Regions from separate parts of the Paenibacillus sp. BC26 genome, predicted to be linked through region 2. Evidence: riboswitches for the same ligand, from Rfam matches in the RefSeq annotation. Region 2 holds a riboswitch; each other region holds the start of a gene.

The links. Region 2 has a riboswitch for ZMP and ZTP ahead of rpiB (ribose 5-phosphate isomerase B). Riboswitches for the same ligand answer to the same signal wherever they lie in the genome.
Region 1: linked by a shared signal. The riboswitch ahead of BM412_RS28875 (DJ-1/PfpI family protein) and the one ahead of rpiB (ribose 5-phosphate isomerase B) in region 2 are both predicted to bind ZMP and ZTP.
Region 3: linked by a shared signal. The riboswitch ahead of BM412_RS24765 (bifunctional 5,10-methylenetetrahydrofolate dehydrogenase/5,10-methenyltetrahydrofolate cyclohydrolase) and the one ahead of rpiB (ribose 5-phosphate isomerase B) in region 2 are both predicted to bind ZMP and ZTP.

What each region holds. Positions count from the first base shown of each region.
Region 1 covers NZ_FPAD01000006.1:95,541-100,872, forward strand. The annotation lists gene BM412_RS28870 (SDR family NAD(P)-dependent oxidoreductase) at 1-226, opposite strand, end outside; gene BM412_RS28875 (DJ-1/PfpI family protein) at 507-1,178, opposite strand; ZMP/ZTP riboswitch at 1,155-1,233, opposite strand; gene BM412_RS28880 (DUF2306 domain-containing protein) at 1,286-1,939, opposite strand; gene BM412_RS28885 (ferric reductase-like transmembrane domain-containing protein) at 2,006-2,500, opposite strand; gene BM412_RS28890 (branched-chain amino acid aminotransferase) at 2,611-3,702, opposite strand; gene BM412_RS28895 (LysR family transcriptional regulator) at 3,839-4,726, shown strand; gene BM412_RS28900 (CPBP family intramembrane glutamic endopeptidase) at 4,958-5,332, shown strand, end outside.
Region 2 covers NZ_FPAD01000005.1:388,900-394,231, reverse strand. The annotation lists gene glyA (serine hydroxymethyltransferase) at 1-465, opposite strand, end outside; gene BM412_RS27740 (TIGR01440 family protein) at 498-1,112, opposite strand; gene rpiB (ribose 5-phosphate isomerase B) at 1,128-1,595, opposite strand; ZMP/ZTP riboswitch at 1,713-1,795, opposite strand; gene BM412_RS27730 (low molecular weight protein arginine phosphatase) at 1,934-2,509, opposite strand; gene BM412_RS27725 (manganese efflux pump MntP) at 2,543-3,103, opposite strand; gene BM412_RS27720 (L-threonylcarbamoyladenylate synthase) at 3,324-4,496, opposite strand; gene spoIIR (stage II sporulation protein R) at 4,587-5,315, opposite strand.
Region 3 covers NZ_FPAD01000004.1:263,184-268,515, forward strand. The annotation lists gene BM412_RS24755 (response regulator) at 1-836, opposite strand, end outside; gene BM412_RS24760 (sensor histidine kinase) at 811-2,691, opposite strand; ZMP/ZTP riboswitch at 2,787-2,872, shown strand; gene BM412_RS24765 (bifunctional 5,10-methylenetetrahydrofolate dehydrogenase/5,10-methenyltetrahydrofolate cyclohydrolase) at 2,968-3,831, shown strand; gene BM412_RS24770 (cyclodeaminase/cyclohydrolase family protein) at 3,834-4,463, shown strand; gene BM412_RS24775 (sensor histidine kinase) at 4,492-5,332, opposite strand, start outside.

The sequences.
Region 1 (5,332 bases), on a different contig from region 2:
CTGCTGCAGCCGTTGCCTTCTCCAGGCTCTGCGGATCGGTTGTTTCGGCTTGAATACCGAAGCTGTTCGACGCACCAAGCTCCTCCACTGCTTTGTCCAGCGTAGCCTGATTACGACCTGTGATGACAACCTTAGCTCCCTCAGCTACAAACAACTTCGCCGTTGCAAAGCCGATCCCGCTGTTACCACCTGTAATGAATGCTACTTTACCGTTTAATTTACCCATTTTGTATCGCTCCTTTGTCATTTGTTTATTATGATGCACCAATTGAGAATGATCATTCTCAAAAGAGTAAAAAAATAAAATGTACTGCAAACTATGCTTGGCTGCCAACTTGACCGCAGCCCTTACGGGAATGATCGTTCTACTATTGCGAATAAAAAAGGAATGCATCCTCACTCACGATTGCTTCCTTCTTGCTTACGAATTGATCATATCATATTGGGAACGATCAGTAAAGAATAAATTTAAAGCTAGCCCACTCCTGTGGACTAGCGCGATTTCTTCATGAGCGCACCCAATCGTATTCCATCAAACTTGCTGCCAGAAGCGCCCGTTCCTCGCCCAGCAGCTTACCTATTACATACAAAGACGCATCGATCCCCGCTGAAACACCGGCCGACAAAATAAGCTTCCCATTGTCCACATAACGCGCTTCTTCATGAATTTCTGCAGATTCCGGCGCTATTGCCCGCAGCTCATGCATCGCAAGGCGGTTCGTAGCCAGCTTCAATCCATCTGCCAGCTGAGCCTTCACTACCAGAAGAGCGCCTGTGCACACGGACAGAAGCAGCTCCGCTTCTCCGGCAGTTTGGTTGATCCAGTCCAACATGACAGGATTGTGCATTTCGGTTCTGGTGCCCGGTCCTCCGGGAATGACGAGAATGTCCGGCTTCGGACAAGTCCGGAAGCTGTAGGCCGGGTTAATGCTCAGATTGCCAAGCGCATGAATCGGACCATCATGTTCAGCTACGGTAAACACATTGAAGTCCCGGCCATAGTTGCTGCCGGATAGGAACGCCTCGAACGGCCCTGCAAAATCCAGCACTTCCACGCGATCAAAGATCAGAATCGCTACATGTCTTGCCTGCCGCACCTGCTCCATCTCATCATCTCCCATGAAATAATAAAAAGCGCTCAGTCCAAAGACCAAGCACTTCGCCCAGGCGTACGGCATATGAATATGTGCTCCCTCGTGGTACTCCACGTTTACGCCAGTCACACACACCGAATACTGCTTATATTGTAGTCCGAATATTTAGTCAAATCAACGATGAAGTTCTATTAGGGCTGCATCGGCCTTCCCTTGCCCGATTGTCCAAATACCACTCGGATAACAACCTCGGCTGCAAGCAGTAGGAAGAGAATAGCCCCATAAACGCCGATTGTGTAGCTGTGCGTATAGGACAAACCGAATCCTTGGTGAACTACATAAGTAATCGCATGAATGCACAAATTCGTGTAGCAGAACGCGTAGCTTCTGATCATCCAATTGCGGTGGGCGATGCGCTGTTTTCGTCTTATTTTCACAATCGCGATCACCGTCATGGCCGTCCACAGCATGCTCAGCAGGTTCAACGGAACGCTGTTCAGCTTACCGCCGGTCGCATAAGGCGCCATGTAGCCGGAAGTGAGCACTACGACAAGGATCGCGCCAAAATAAACATACCCGATAGCTCGGTGCGCGCGCCGGTAATGGGTCTGAACCTTCGTGGCAAAATTAACCGCTCCCGCCGCCATCGCGATACTCGCACACACCACATGGACATACATCACATTAAGCCAAACCGGCTTGTTTAACGGATGCTTTAGGTTGATCTTGTGACTCAGAAAACGCTCCGCCTGGGGATCCACGAAGAAATTGATGGTGATCACATATACGATAAAGCCGACCGCAATCGTCAGCATAAACCGATAGAGAATTTTAGACTTCTGCATAGCTGGGCTGTACCTCGTTTCAAAAATGAAAACTCAACGCCGCGGTCCTCCGCACAAGCACAGCGCTCATCGGAACCGGAATTGTTCAAAATGAATGGAACCCGCCACCCCGATAAACCGATGCGAGATCCGCCATCCTCGGTAGCCTATCCGCATAACCCGCCGAACCCCCGGAATCCTCGGCGCCACCGATAGGAGAATGAGCAGGACAAAACCCCCAAAAGCAATATAGCCGGGAGCCCGTCCGGGAGGGACCTCATTCGGATTAAGCGGCATGACGAGCAGATGGAGGAAAAGCAGCAGAAATACAAATATACCCGCGTTCCGGTGGACGACATACAGCTTATCCAAGCCGCCTAATAATCGTTCCAATACCCGGATTCTCGTTGCGAGCAATAAGGTGAAGGCCATCATAATCATCATTGTCGAGCCGATCACTTCGCCCAGATGACGCTGGGCAAACGAAGGCTGAAGCCCGTGATCCACAGGTGGAAAAGCAATCCACACGGCTGCATTAATTAGCGGTAGCAAGAAAATAAAAAAATGGCGAGGCTGCAGCATGTACGTGCTCCTTTTTCGAGAAGAATCCTTACTTCTGATTCTACCATAGACCCCACTCGAAAAATCTCACAGTACGATGAACATCTGCGTATAGCCTCACCATAATTTGATTACTCTTGGCTGAATTCGACTTTCTTGACCCAGCCGAACGGATCCGCAACGGCACCGGTTTGGATGCCTGTCAGCGTATCATAAATCGACTTCGAGAGCTGGCCGGTCACGCCTTCGCTGATCACGAGCTTCTCTCCGTTCCAGTTCATTTCGCCGATAGGCGAAATAACGGCTGCGGTACCGGTTCCGAAAGCCTCTTCCAGCGTACCGTTGCGACCCGCTTCATAAAGCTCCTCAATGGAAAGCACTCTCTCCTCAACAGGAACATCCCAGTGCTTAAGCAGCTGAATAACCGAGTTGCGTGTAATACCCGCTAGAATACTGCCGTTCAGTGCAGGCGTTACGACCGTTCCGTTGATTTTGAAGAACACATTCATACTGCCGACTTCTTCGATATATTTGTGCTGCGTGCCATCGAGCCACAGAACCTGCGTGTAGCCTTCTTCCTTAGCGGCTTGCTGCGACTTCAAGGCCGCCGCATAGTTGCCGGCTGTCTTCGCTTCACCCACGCCGCCTACAACTGCACGAACATAGTGGGATTCCACGTGGATTTTGACCGGATTGATTCCTTCCGGATAGTAGGCGCCAACAGGCGACATGATAATGATGAATTGGTAATTCTCGGATGGAGACACGCCAAGCGTCGCTTGTGTGGCAATGACGAATGGGCGAATATACAGCGATGTACCCGGCAGATCCGGAATCCAGTCTTGATCGACTGCGATGAGCTGCTCCAGCGCTGCAATGGCCACATCAATATCCAGATCAGGCACGCTCATACGATCGTTGGAACGGTTCATACGGGCAAAATTATCGCGAGGACGGAACAACTGAATGCCGCCGTCTTCGGTTTTGTAGGCTTTCAAGCCTTCGAAGATGGTTTGTCCATAATGGAACACTTTCGCGGCCGGGTCGAGTACGATCGGCTGGTACGGCGTGATGCGCGGGTTATGCCACTCTTGCTCGACACTGTAGTCCATTACAAACATGTGATCGGTAAAATAGATACCGAAACCTAGCTGATCCTGCGCTGGCTTCGTCTTCTTGTTCAGACTGCGTTCGATCGAAATGGCGTTATTGGCTGCTGTCATGGTTGAATCACTACTCCCTTACTTTCTAATTGGTGATTGCATACTACCACCTGTTGAGGTATATATAAAATATCTATTCTGTTCACTATCCATACCTTTAAAGTATGCAAAGAGAATATAAATTGGGGATGTTTAAATGGACTTTCGACAGCTCAAATACTTCTTGGCCATTGCACAGGAGAAGCAGATTACACGAGCGGCGAAGCTGCTGCATATGGAGCAGCCGCCCCTTAGCAGGCAGCTCATGCTGATGGAAGATGAGCTCGGCGCCCAGCTGTTCGAGCGGAGCCGGACCCAGCTGACATTGACCGCTGCAGGGCGGCTGCTTAAGGACCGGGCAGAGTCGCTGCTGCTGCAATTAGACGAGACCATGAAGGAAGTCAAAGAGCTTGAGCTTGGTGTGCGAGGTACGCTCTCCCTGGGTGCGGTTGTTTCCTGCGTTTCCATACTCCCGGGGCCGATCCAGCAGCTGCGCGAGAAGTTCCCTCAGGTCACGTTTAAGATTGCCGAGGGCGACCATTACCTGCTGGGCGAAATGCTGGAGAGACGCTCGATTGAGCTCGTCATATCCAGATTGCCGTTCGAGGCTCATCTGCTTCCGAACAAGCTGGATATGCTCCCGCTTCCTTCCGATCCTTATGTTGCCTTGATGCCTGCCGCATGGGCTTCCCCCGGCAGAGGGAACGATATCAGCATCGAGGAGCTCGCCCAATATCCGCAGCTTACATTAAAGACCGACAAAACAATCAAAATGCACGAGCAGGTCGTAAACGAATTCCGCCGTCACGGCTTTGAGCCCAACATCATCTGCGAATGCTCCAGCGTCGCCATTATTATGTCCCTAATTGCCGCAGGAATCGGCGCAACGGTGTTTCCGAAATCGGTTATTTCCTCGTTTCCCTCCGGTGACGTGATCACGCTCCCTATTCGCGACGCCGATTTTCAATCCGAGGTCGGCATTCTGTGGCTGAAGGACCAGCTGCTGTCCAAACGCGCTCAGCATTTTATCGAATGTTTTCAATAGTCCTCGCTCGCGACAACCATACGAAAGGCCGATATTGCTCCGTCCAAGGAGAATGTCGGCCTTTCTTTGATATTAAAGCTCGTCTTCACGCTCATCTGAACTCGTCGAATCTTCCACTGATAACGCTGCCGATCGTGAAGCCGATGGCATGGCTGGCATAGACACTCAATCCCCTGAATATGTTGTCTTGTACCTCCGATTTGCGCAACCCAATTAAAGGGGCGAATCTGAATGATGAGACGATATCTTGCGATGCTCGCGAATGTAGTGCTGTACGTAGCCATGATTATTGCCGCCATCGTGATTTACAATGCAGCTGTAAATCCGCTGACGGAGTGGGGAACCTTCGGAGAAGGCGAACAATTGCCTGCGCAAGCTTTTATCGTGCTGGTGCTGTCCGTCGTGTTGTGTTATCTGGCATATAAGGTCAAATACAAACTGATGGATTCGCAGACGCCGCCGGGCTTTATACGGATGCAGCAGTACCTGCCGATTTCAACCTTACAAGCCGTGCATATGATCACCGTCGGCATCGGGTTTGCTTTCTTCTTCACCGCCGCCCTCAAGCTCCTGCTCCATCAAGGGGTAAGCGAGCTGGCAACCTTC
Region 2 (5,332 bases):
TACTTCTGCATAGTCAATTGTAAAAGTGTTCTCGTTAACGCCGTATGCCACGAAGTTGTACAGAAGACCGGATGCGTTAACCGGGCTGCCGTGCGTCAAGTGACCGCCATGCGCGAGGTTCATACCAAGAACCGTGTCGCCTGGGTTTAGCGCAGCCAGGTAAACTGCCATATTAGCTTGTGCGCCGGAGTGAGGCTGCACGTTCGCGTGCTCAGCACCGAACAATTCTTTGGCACGGTTGCGTGCGATATCTTCGGCGATATCCACATGCTCACAGCCGCCGTAGTAACGTTTGCCCGGGTAGCCTTCTGCGTATTTGTTCGTCAGTACAGTACCCATTGCTTCCAATACCGCTTCGGAAACGATGTTCTCGGATGCGATAAGCTCGATGTTGTCGCGTTGACGCTGCAGCTCAAGGCCAAGTGCTTTCAAAATTTCAGGATCTTGTTTACGTAGGTTTTCCATGTTGATAAGTCCTCCTCAGTAAAATAAATATATTAGTCGCATGTGCCGGCATCCGTTGCCGGGCCTGCCGCTTCCCGCGTGTAAACCGCACGTTCCCCGCCAATCAGCTTCGGACGGGTGTAAGCCATTGTCAAATGCGCGGATCCGATTGCCCGGATCGTTGGTCGCACCGGTACCGCTACACGCTTCAAGTGCATGCCGATGAAGGTGTCGCCGATATCGATGCCCGCATGGGCCTGAACCGTCTCGGTCAGCACGGCATCCTGCAGTTTCTGGAACGCGTAGGCTGCCATGGAGCCGCCGGCTTTGCGCACGGGGATAGCCGAAACGAGCTCCAAACCATACCGCTCGGCGGCTTCTCTTTCCATAACAAGTGCCCGATTCAAATGCTCGCAGCACTGATAAACCGGATAAAACTGCAATTCTTGACGTACCTTCTCGACTCCCGCATAGATCGCGGCTGCCGTTTCCAGCGTGCCTGATGTCCCGATCCGCTGGCCGAGTACTTCGCTGGTCGACACGCCGATGACAAGCAGCTGTCCTTGGCGAATGCCGGACACGGCTGCAAGCTCGCGGACAACGGTTTCTACATCCTTGGTCAGCTGTGCCGAATCCATGCTGCTTATTCCGTGGCCGTGGTCGCTCATCGCTGGGTACGCCCCTTACTCGGATTTTGCCGCATCGGCATATTGTGCTTCAAGCTTCATCACTTTGTTCACGCGGCCGACATGACGCTCGCCGCCCGAGAACGGCGTCTCGAGCCAAATCCGGATAATCTCTTGCGCTACGCCCGGGCCAATGACGCGTTCCCCCATTGCCAGTACGTTGGTGTCGTTGTGCTCGCGGGTTGCTTTGGCCGAGAACATATCGTGCACCAGTGCGCAGCGAATGCCTTTGACTTTGTTAGCCGCGATGGACATGCCGATTCCCGTACCGCAAATGAGTATGCCGCGTTCAGCCTTGCCTTGCGCAACAAGCTCCGCAACAGGAAGCGCATAATCCGGGTAGTCTACGGACTGGGCGCAATCGCAGCCTACGTCCTCAATCTCGTGGCCAAGCGATTGGATAAACGGAACCAGCTCGTCTTTCAAGCGGTAGCCCGCGTGGTCTGCGCCGATGGCGATTTTCATAATCCATATTCCTCCCAATAGAACCGCACATGGCGGAAATTGTCGATTCACAATGGCATTAGTATACCTGATTTCGCCGAAAAAGACGAAAAAAGAGCAAGCATGCTTGCGCACGCTGCTCTTTGCCCAGGCGACCGGCCGTATGATCCGATGCTCCACCGTGGTTTAACCCACTTTCGTCGCCAGTTACATCGGAAACCGTCTTTAGTTGCTTTTATCATAACGGATTTTGGCTTCAAAATCAATCGTTGCCGGAAGAAACGGCGCTTGCCATCGTTTGACAGCGAGCGCAGTTTCACCTTATTAAAGAGCCACGAAAAGCCTTCAGACAAATACACTTATCCTTTCAGTCGATCGAGAAGACGGTTGAGCGCGGCTTCGATTTGGCTGGCGCTCTGCTCATACATCGCCAGCGAGCCGCCGAAAGGATCTTCCACATCGAAGCTCGGGATCTGCTGCTCCAGCTCAAGGAGCCTGGACCGCTCCTGCGGAGTCAGCGGCTGTCCCAGCGCCTGCTTAATCTGCCAGTTCGAGTACAGCCCTTCCAGCTCGGCGATGTTCGCCAACACTTTGGGATCCGTGTTCACGAACTCAAGCAGCGTATGCGTCTTGTCCACCGCAGCCGGAAAATGCTGCAGCAGCTGCCTTTTATGACTGGCGGTCATCGTCAAAATAAGATCTGCCCACGCAATCGAGCCGCCTTCGAGCGCCTTCGAGGTACCACTGTGCACAATATCACGTCTGGACAGCGCCGTCCGCGCATGATTGGAAACAGGCAGTCCATCGATCGTGGACACGCCTGCGGAACGAATATCAAGCTGCATGCCCCTTTGCTGGGACCTCGCCCGAAGCAGCGCTTCAGCCATTGGCGAACGGCATGTATTGCCCGTGCACACGAATAGAATCCGTTTCACGATTGATTTCACTCCTTATAAGATGCCGTTCTGTTAGAACAGGAACAGCAAACCGAATGTAAATAAAATGACGCCGCCGCACGCTTCCCCGTACCCGCCGAGACTTGTGCCTACCTTACGACCGAGCAGCAGCCCAAAAACGGACATCAAGCCTCCGGCAACGCCGAACAGCAGTACGGTCAGCAGCATGTCCGTATCGAACATGCCAAGTGAGATGCCGACAGAGAAGGAATCGATGCTCACGCCAAGCGCGAACAGCAGCATCCCCCATGAGCTTCGGTAGTCGATCGACTCCACCGCATCGCCGCGCAGCGAGCTGTAGATCATATGGCCGCCAAGCAGGAGCAGCAGCGCACCGGCCGCCGTCGTCGCCACGCCGCCCAGCAGCGTACTGACGTATTTGCCCGTGAAAATGCCCATGAGCGGCATGACCATGTGAAAAAGCGCAATGATCGCGCTAAGTTTTGCTATATCCATCAGCCGAATGCCCTTGAGCCCAATGCCGACACCCAGCGAAAAAGCATCCATCCCCAGTGCCACAGCAATAATCAGCAGCGTCAGCAATTGTCCGGCATGCATGCCCGCCTCCACCATTTCATCCTCTCCTTGTCCGCAACCTCTCCACAAGCATATGCGGACAAGGTTGGAAAGATGACCTGGGGAAGGTTGTGGGTGGCGCGGGTTTAGTGCGCTAGGGAAGTGGCGCTTGGCGCGCTGGTGGTACGGGTACGGGACGGTGACGCTTGGCGCACGAGTTGGCCGCAAGTAAGTGCGATCGCGCATGGCTTGGCGCGGCACGCGGAACTCACCGTCACTAGACGTGGACCACCGCGTGGCCGGCCGCTTTGGATAAGCGGTTCATGAGCGCATGGCCGATACCCTGCTCCGAGCAGGTTTCGGCCCAGATGCGCTGTACGCCGCGATTGTCAAACTCGCGCAGCGCATTGTAGAGGCCGTGCGCAGCCGTTTCGAGCTGCGCCAGGCTGCCGACGACGAGCACGCAGTCGGCGTCGTACCGAGCGGCATGCTCGGCAAAGGCGAGCACGCCCGTGCGCTCGCCGCGCGCTTTCGCTGCGCCGACTTCCGCCTCAATATAGGCGGAGACGGCGTCAGCGTCGCCCTTGACCAAGTGCATCAGCCCCTGCGGGGCGTAATGCGCATATTTCATGCCTGGCGAGCGCGGCGCCTGCGCTTCCGCTGCGGGAGCTCCCGCCGCCGAAGGCGCAGCAGCAGCGGCGGCAGCGGCAATGCCGGCGCCCGGAGCGGCAACGGCGTCGTAGTCGACCCGCGCCGCGACTTCGCGAAGCGCTTCGGCCGTCACGCCGCCGGGGCGCAAGATCCGCACAAGATCGCCGTCCACCTCGACGACGGTCGATTCAAGACCTACCCCTGCGGCGCCACCATCGACGATGCCGTCAATTAGGCCGCTAAGGTCCTCTCGCACATGCGAGGCCAGTGTCGGACTTGGACGGCCGGAGCGATTCGCGCTAGGTGCCGCCAGCGGACAACCAGACGCGGCAATAAGCTGCAAGGCTACAGGATGAGCAGGCATTCGCACCGCAACGGTAGCAAGTCCCGCAGTTACCCGCGACGACACCGCCCCAGGCTTCACCGGCAGCACGATGGTCAGCGGCCCCGGCCAGAATTGATCCATCAGCCTATCGGCAAGTATGGCTGACTCTCCTACCAGCGGAAGTGTCAGCTCCTCCAACTGCTTGCGATCCGAAATATGAACGATCAGCGGATTGTCGGAGGGGCGCCCTTTTGCCTCAAAAATCCGTTCCACCGCCGCCGTGCTCCGCGCATCGGCACCTAGCCCGTAAACCGTTTCGGTTGGAAAAGCAACGGTCCCGCCCTCTCGCAGTAAGGCTGCCGCCTCGTCAAGTTCACCGTCGCGCGGGTCGTGGCTGTCCGCTTCCCACAGTAATGTTTTTCGTAGATGGATGGTCAATGTCGTATCCCCAGCTTCTGCTTTGTTTTGCCCCATTATACCATATGCCGCCTCGCGCCATCCAAACGGCCATCCCTATACAATAAAAGCCCAATCGCAGGGTGCGCGACTGAGCTTATTTTATAGTTAGCTGAATAGGCTGCGGAAAAAGCTCATGATCGACTTGAAGATTTCCCACAGAAAAAACTTCACTTCCGGCTGCTTCGTTTCGCCTTCTTTTACGTTTTGATCGGCAGCTTGATCTTTGGCAGGAGCATCTGCCGCGGCCGAAGTTACTTTGGCATCGCTGTCTGCTTTTGCACCCACAGTTGCCGTTGCGGCCACCGCCGGAGTCGATGCTTCCCCGCTTACCGCATCCACGAAGCAGAGCGGCGGGAACAGTACACACCACCAGTTTTGTCCTGCACCTGCGCCAAGAGTGATGCGAAGCGCTTCGTAATTGCCGGCAGGGTACACTTGAGTGCCATATATTTTAGTTGGAAACGGCACATGGCCGAGTTCCGCTTTGAATCCATAGTGAAAACCACGCGAGCTGAGTTTGGCAGCAATAATGCCTTCGATGTCGCTCATATGATTGAGGATTGTAGCGCGAGCTTCCTCGATAGTTTGCGGTCCCGCTACCCAGTTGTTCATTTCGGCTACGATGGCATCACGAACTTCGCGTTTTACTGCTTGATCAGACGCATTATCCGAATTCGCCAGAATGCGCAGACGAATCGACTCGGACGGAATGCCGCCGCCGGCAATTGCCGCATCGGCACGTTGACTTTCCCAGCTCATAAGCAACACTGCAGCGATAAGAAGGACATACCCATAAATCGGACGATAAGGAAAACGGGAATAAGTGCGAATCATAACGACAAGCTCCTTTG
Region 3 (5,332 bases), on a different contig from region 2:
ATTTGGCCAACCCCGATGGTGATCGTTAATTTCAAATAGCGTTTGATCAGCATGCACAGCTTCTCGAACGGCTCCAGCTTCGGAAGCTCGGCCTGGGCTTGCGAGCCTGTGTTCGAGGTGCCTGTGCCATGCGGCAAACCGTACAGACAGATGATGCGCCCTTCCGGTCCATTGAAGATAACGGGCTTCCCTCCGGAATCTTCCATCGCTTCCGCAAGAATGTTGGTCACGGCATATTTCCACAGCAGCCGTTCGCTTACCTCGCCCCACTTGCGATCGATCTCATCGATCTCAATGCATGCCACCGCATAAGCCTCGGCATCCAGCTGCAGCTGGTAAGAGCTGAGCTGCTGCAGAAGCACGTCCTCATGCTCCGCCAATTCTCCGCTGACCAGCCGGTTCAGCACGCTCTCCTTCATGAGCTGCAGATTCTTCAAATGCGTCGACTGCTCTTCTCTCTGTTTGCGGTGATGCTCCTGCAGCTTCAGCAGCGTAAGCGTCAGCTCATCCTTGGAAAAGGGCTTTAAGATATAATCTTCGACGCCGAGCTTGAGCGCGCGCCTTGCATAGTCGAATTCATTATGACCCGTGATCAGTACAATGCTGATGCCGGGGTAGTCTTCTTTCAACCGCTGCGCAAGCTCCAGCCCGTCCATAAATGGCATCGTAATATCGACAAGCGCAATATCCGGCGTTGTCTGCTGCGCGATCTCGAGCGCTTCCAGCCCATTCTTCGCTTCCCCAATGATCCGGTAGCCGTACAGCTCCCAGTCCAGCACCGTGCGTAAATACTCACGGAATATAGACTCATCATCTGCGATCAGTAAATTCAACATGCCTGCCGCCTCCTGTTTCCTCATGCTGTTCCATAGGCAATCGTACTTGAATCTCTGTTCCCACGCCGGGCTCACTGATTAGCGTCAGTCCGTACCCTTCTCCAAAATACAGTTTAATCCGGCTGTCCACGCTGCGCATCCCGAACGAACTGCCGGTATTTCCGGCAGCAGACAGCACTGCGGCGGGTGTGTTCGTTGAATCAACGCTTGGCCGCAACAACGTCTCCAGCCTTTCCGGCGGAATGCCGACTCCGTCGTCCTTAACGGTAAGCAGCAAATCCTGACCTTCGATGCCGCCTGTCACGATGAGGTGGCCGAACGTCCCTTTTGTCTTCAGCCCATGATAGATGGCATTCTCCACGAGCGGCTGCAGCGTCAGTTTTAACACGGTGCAAGAGAGCACTTCCGGCTGGACATCGATTTGGTAATCGAACACATCGGCATAGCGGATCCGTTGAATGGCCAAATAATCGCGCAGCCCCTGCAGTTCATCCTGAAGAGGAATCGCCTCTTTCCCTTGGCTTAAGACGATGCGGTAATAATCGGCCAGCGATTTGGTTGTGCGCTGCACATCCTTGACCCGCCCTATCTCCGAGAGCGTATAGATCACGTCGAGCGTATTGTACAAGAAATGAGGCTTGATTTGGGATTGAATCAGGGCCAGCTCGTACTCCCGCTTCTTCTTCTGTTCGAATCGCACATTATCGAGAAGCAAATTAATGCGCGTAAGCATCGTATTAAAGCCGGATGCGAGCAGGCCCAGCTCGTCGTTCGATTTGACCGGCAGCTGAATGGTAAGATTCCCTTCTTTCACCAGCTTCATATACTTGGTCAACAGTACGATGGGCCTGGCGATGAGCCGATTTAGAATACCCGCGCCCATCAGCGCGAACAAGAAACAGAAGAAGCCGATGGTCATGATGAGCGCCGTAATTTTGCGATTATCCGCCGTCAACGCATTAAACGGTTCCATGGAGATCAGCTTCCAGCCGAATTTAGGCATTTCCGAGCTGATGACAAGCAGCTTCTCCCCTAGGAAACGATCGATTGTCGAACCGCTGTTTGTCTGATTGATCCACTGTCTAAGCGCCTTGTCTTCCACGGGCTTGAGCAGCTGCTCCTTATGCGTAGAAGAGACGATCGTGCCTGCTTGATCGGTCAGCATGTAGCTGCCGCTTTGATCGTTGCCGATGTTATTGTAAATCGCCGAAAGCGATTGTTCCTTCACATTAAGCACCAGCAGCCCAAGCTCCTGGCCGGTGTAGATGTTATTGATTTTCTTGCCCACCGTAAGAACAGGCTCGTCCGCTCCGAGCGTCAGATAGCTTCTTTTGTCCATCGGAAACCAGATGTTCTGGCCGGTCGTTTCGCGAATGCGCTTCATCATCGGGGTCTGCAGAAGCGTCTCCGGCTGAGGCGCGCCGGCGTTCTCAATCGCAGCCGATGTGCCATAGATCGTGCCATAAGTATCAATGAATGCAGCGCTCTCCACATCCGGAAAAACAAGCAGCGCGAAGCTAAGCTGATTGGTAATCAAGGTCGACAGCAGCAGCGAACGCTCCCGGCTGATTTCGCCTTTGTTATGGTCTTGAATGACGCGGTTTAAGTTGATCGTCAGTATATTGGCGCAGCTTTCCGCATTCGTGAGAATACCATTCATGCGCGTAATGATCAGCGAGGAGTTGTCGCTCACATTGCTGATCGTCTTGTCTACAATCGCATTCGTATAGATGGTATTGGACGCAAAGCCCAGCACAAGGAGCGGCACAATGATCAGCGGAATATAGATCGCGATAATTTTGTTGCGAATGACTTGATTTCGCAGCCAATGGGGATACAGCCAGTTTGTCAGCACAAGCGCGTTGCTCCTTTCGCAGTTTCCCAAGAATCAGCAACATTATAGCACAGCCCTGTTCAAAGGCACCTCCTCGTGCTACACTCTAGGAAAATAATGCTGCATGCAACTGGCGAAATCAGTGGAATGAACCACGAGGGAGCATGCGGATCGAATCACACCGTTCGCCTGGGGAGAAGTATTTGCGACTGGCCATGTCTGAGGACCGGCCTGTCTGCGAATGCTTTTTTTCGTTTCTTATCGATCGTACATTCAGGATGAAGGAGAGGATCTCTAATGGCCCTTATTCTAAAGGCGAAAGAAGCGGCTGAGCTCGTGTATTCGGAAATAGCGCTCCGCGTTGAGGAATGGAAGAAGAATGGAAAACAGCCGTCTCTGGCGACACTACTGGTCGAAGGCGATCCTGCCTCGGCTTACTATGCGCGCTCCAAGCAGAAGATTGCCGAGAAGCTGGGTATCTCGTTTCAGCTCCATACGTTCGCGAACGATGTTTCGGAAGAGGAATTGAAGCGCGTCATCGCTGCGCTTAACGAGGATGAAGACGTTCATGGCATTATGCTGGAGCTGCCATTGCCCGCGCATCTATCGGCAGCTGCAATTGAAGCTTGCATCGCCCCTGCCAAAGATATCGACGGCGTCACTCCATCTAATAAGCTAGCCGTTTACACGGGCAATGACACGGGACTTTATCCCGCAACGCCGCAGGCCTGCATCGGGTTACTCAAGCATTACGGGTACAAACTAGAGGGTCGCAACGTGGCTTTAGTCGGCAGGGGTCAGACCGTCGGCCTTCCGCTGTTTCATCTCCTTCAACGGGAGCATGCAACCGTGACTGTCTGCCATTCCAGGACGCCGGATCTGGCTGCTCAGCTGAAACATGCGGAAATCGCCATCGTGGCGGTTGGCAAACCGGATATGATTACAAAGGATATGGTGCATCCGGGCTTAATCATCATCGACGCAGGCATTAACGAGCTTGCGGACGGTTCGATTACCGGCGATGCCGCTTCGGATCTGAGCGACGCGGCCGCTGCTGTCTCACCGGTTCCCGGCGGAGTCGGCACCTTAACGACCGCGATTCTGTTTCGCAATCTGATGAAAGCCATGGATATCCAAACGTCGATGAAAGGAGATGCGTGACGATGACTACAGTATCATGGGATGATTCCATCCGCCGCTTCTTAGAGAAGGCGGCCAGCGCCGACCCCACTCCGGGCGGCGGAAGCGCCGCTGCCCTTGCCGCAGCCCTCGGCACAGCCATGACCGCAATGGCGGCCCATCTCTCGCAGGGAGAGAAGTACGCCGATGCACGGCTTCAAGTTAACGCTGCATTGAACGAGATGCACCGGCTTTCCGCCGCGTGTGAATCGCTGCTCGCCGAGGACATTTCAGCCTTCGACGGTTATATGCATGCACTGAAGCTGCCTAAACAGAATGAGTCAGAAAAGGCTGTTCGCCAAGAGGCGCTCCATAACGCGACCATTGCCGCCATCGAAGCTCCGCTCCGACTGATGGAGGTGTGCAGAGCGGCGCTGCTGTCTACACTAAGCATCGCTTCCTGCACGAATGCGCATGTCATCTCTGATCTCGGTATCGGCGCTTTACTCCTTGAAGCCGCTGCGCAATCCGCGCTCTTAACGGTGGAGATCAATTTAGCCGCACTGAAGGATGAAGGGATAAAAGCCCATTACGCTGCGAAACGCACTTCCCTTATCGCTGAAATCGAACAACTCAAAAACCGGACATTAGCTGTCGTTCGCGACAGAATCTAATGTCCGGTTCCCCTGTTCCTACTATGGCTCAAGCCGCTCCCTGCACCCTTACGCTGAAGCGTACGCCTTCAGCCGTATTGGCGATGCTATATTCAGCGCCGTGAGCATCCAGTACTTTGCTGACAATATAGAGACCCAGTCCGCTGCCGCCGGTGGAGCGGCTGCGCGACTGCTCCGCCCGGTAGAACGGCTCGAACAATCGCGGCAGCTTCGACTCCTCCACCTGCACGCCGGTGTTCAGCACCTCCAGCCTGTACCACGGATGCAGCGACTTCACCTGCAGCTCGCTCCCCTCATCTGCTGCGCAATACTCCTCGGATAACCGAACAACGACCCGCTCCGCATCGCCGGAATATTGAACGGCATTGGTGATGATGTTCGCCACAGCCTTCGACATGAGCCGCTCATCGGCCGTAATCATCGCTTCCTCCGGCAGCTCGACCTCTAGCTGCATATGTTTGACATCTGCCAAGTAGCTCATATTATTCATCGATTCCCGTACCAATTCGGTTAGATCCACCTTGCGCATCAGCGGACGGAAATCCCGGCTTTCCAGCTTCGACAGCTCCAGGATCTCGTGCACAAGCTTATCCATATCCTGCATAATCGTATACGATTGGCGCAAATATCTGTCCCGATCGCGGTAGGAGCCCACGTTAGCAATCATCGCCTCCAATTGACCGCTGACCGCCGTTATCGGCGTCTTGAGCTCATGCGAAATCGTCGCCACAAATTCCCGCCGTTTCGCTTCCTGCTCACGTTCCTGCTCGATATCGCTCTTGAGCTGCGCGTTGGCATCCTGCAGCTCCCCCATCGTCAGCTGCAAATTAACCGCCAATTTGCTGAGGCTAAACGACAGCTCACCCAGC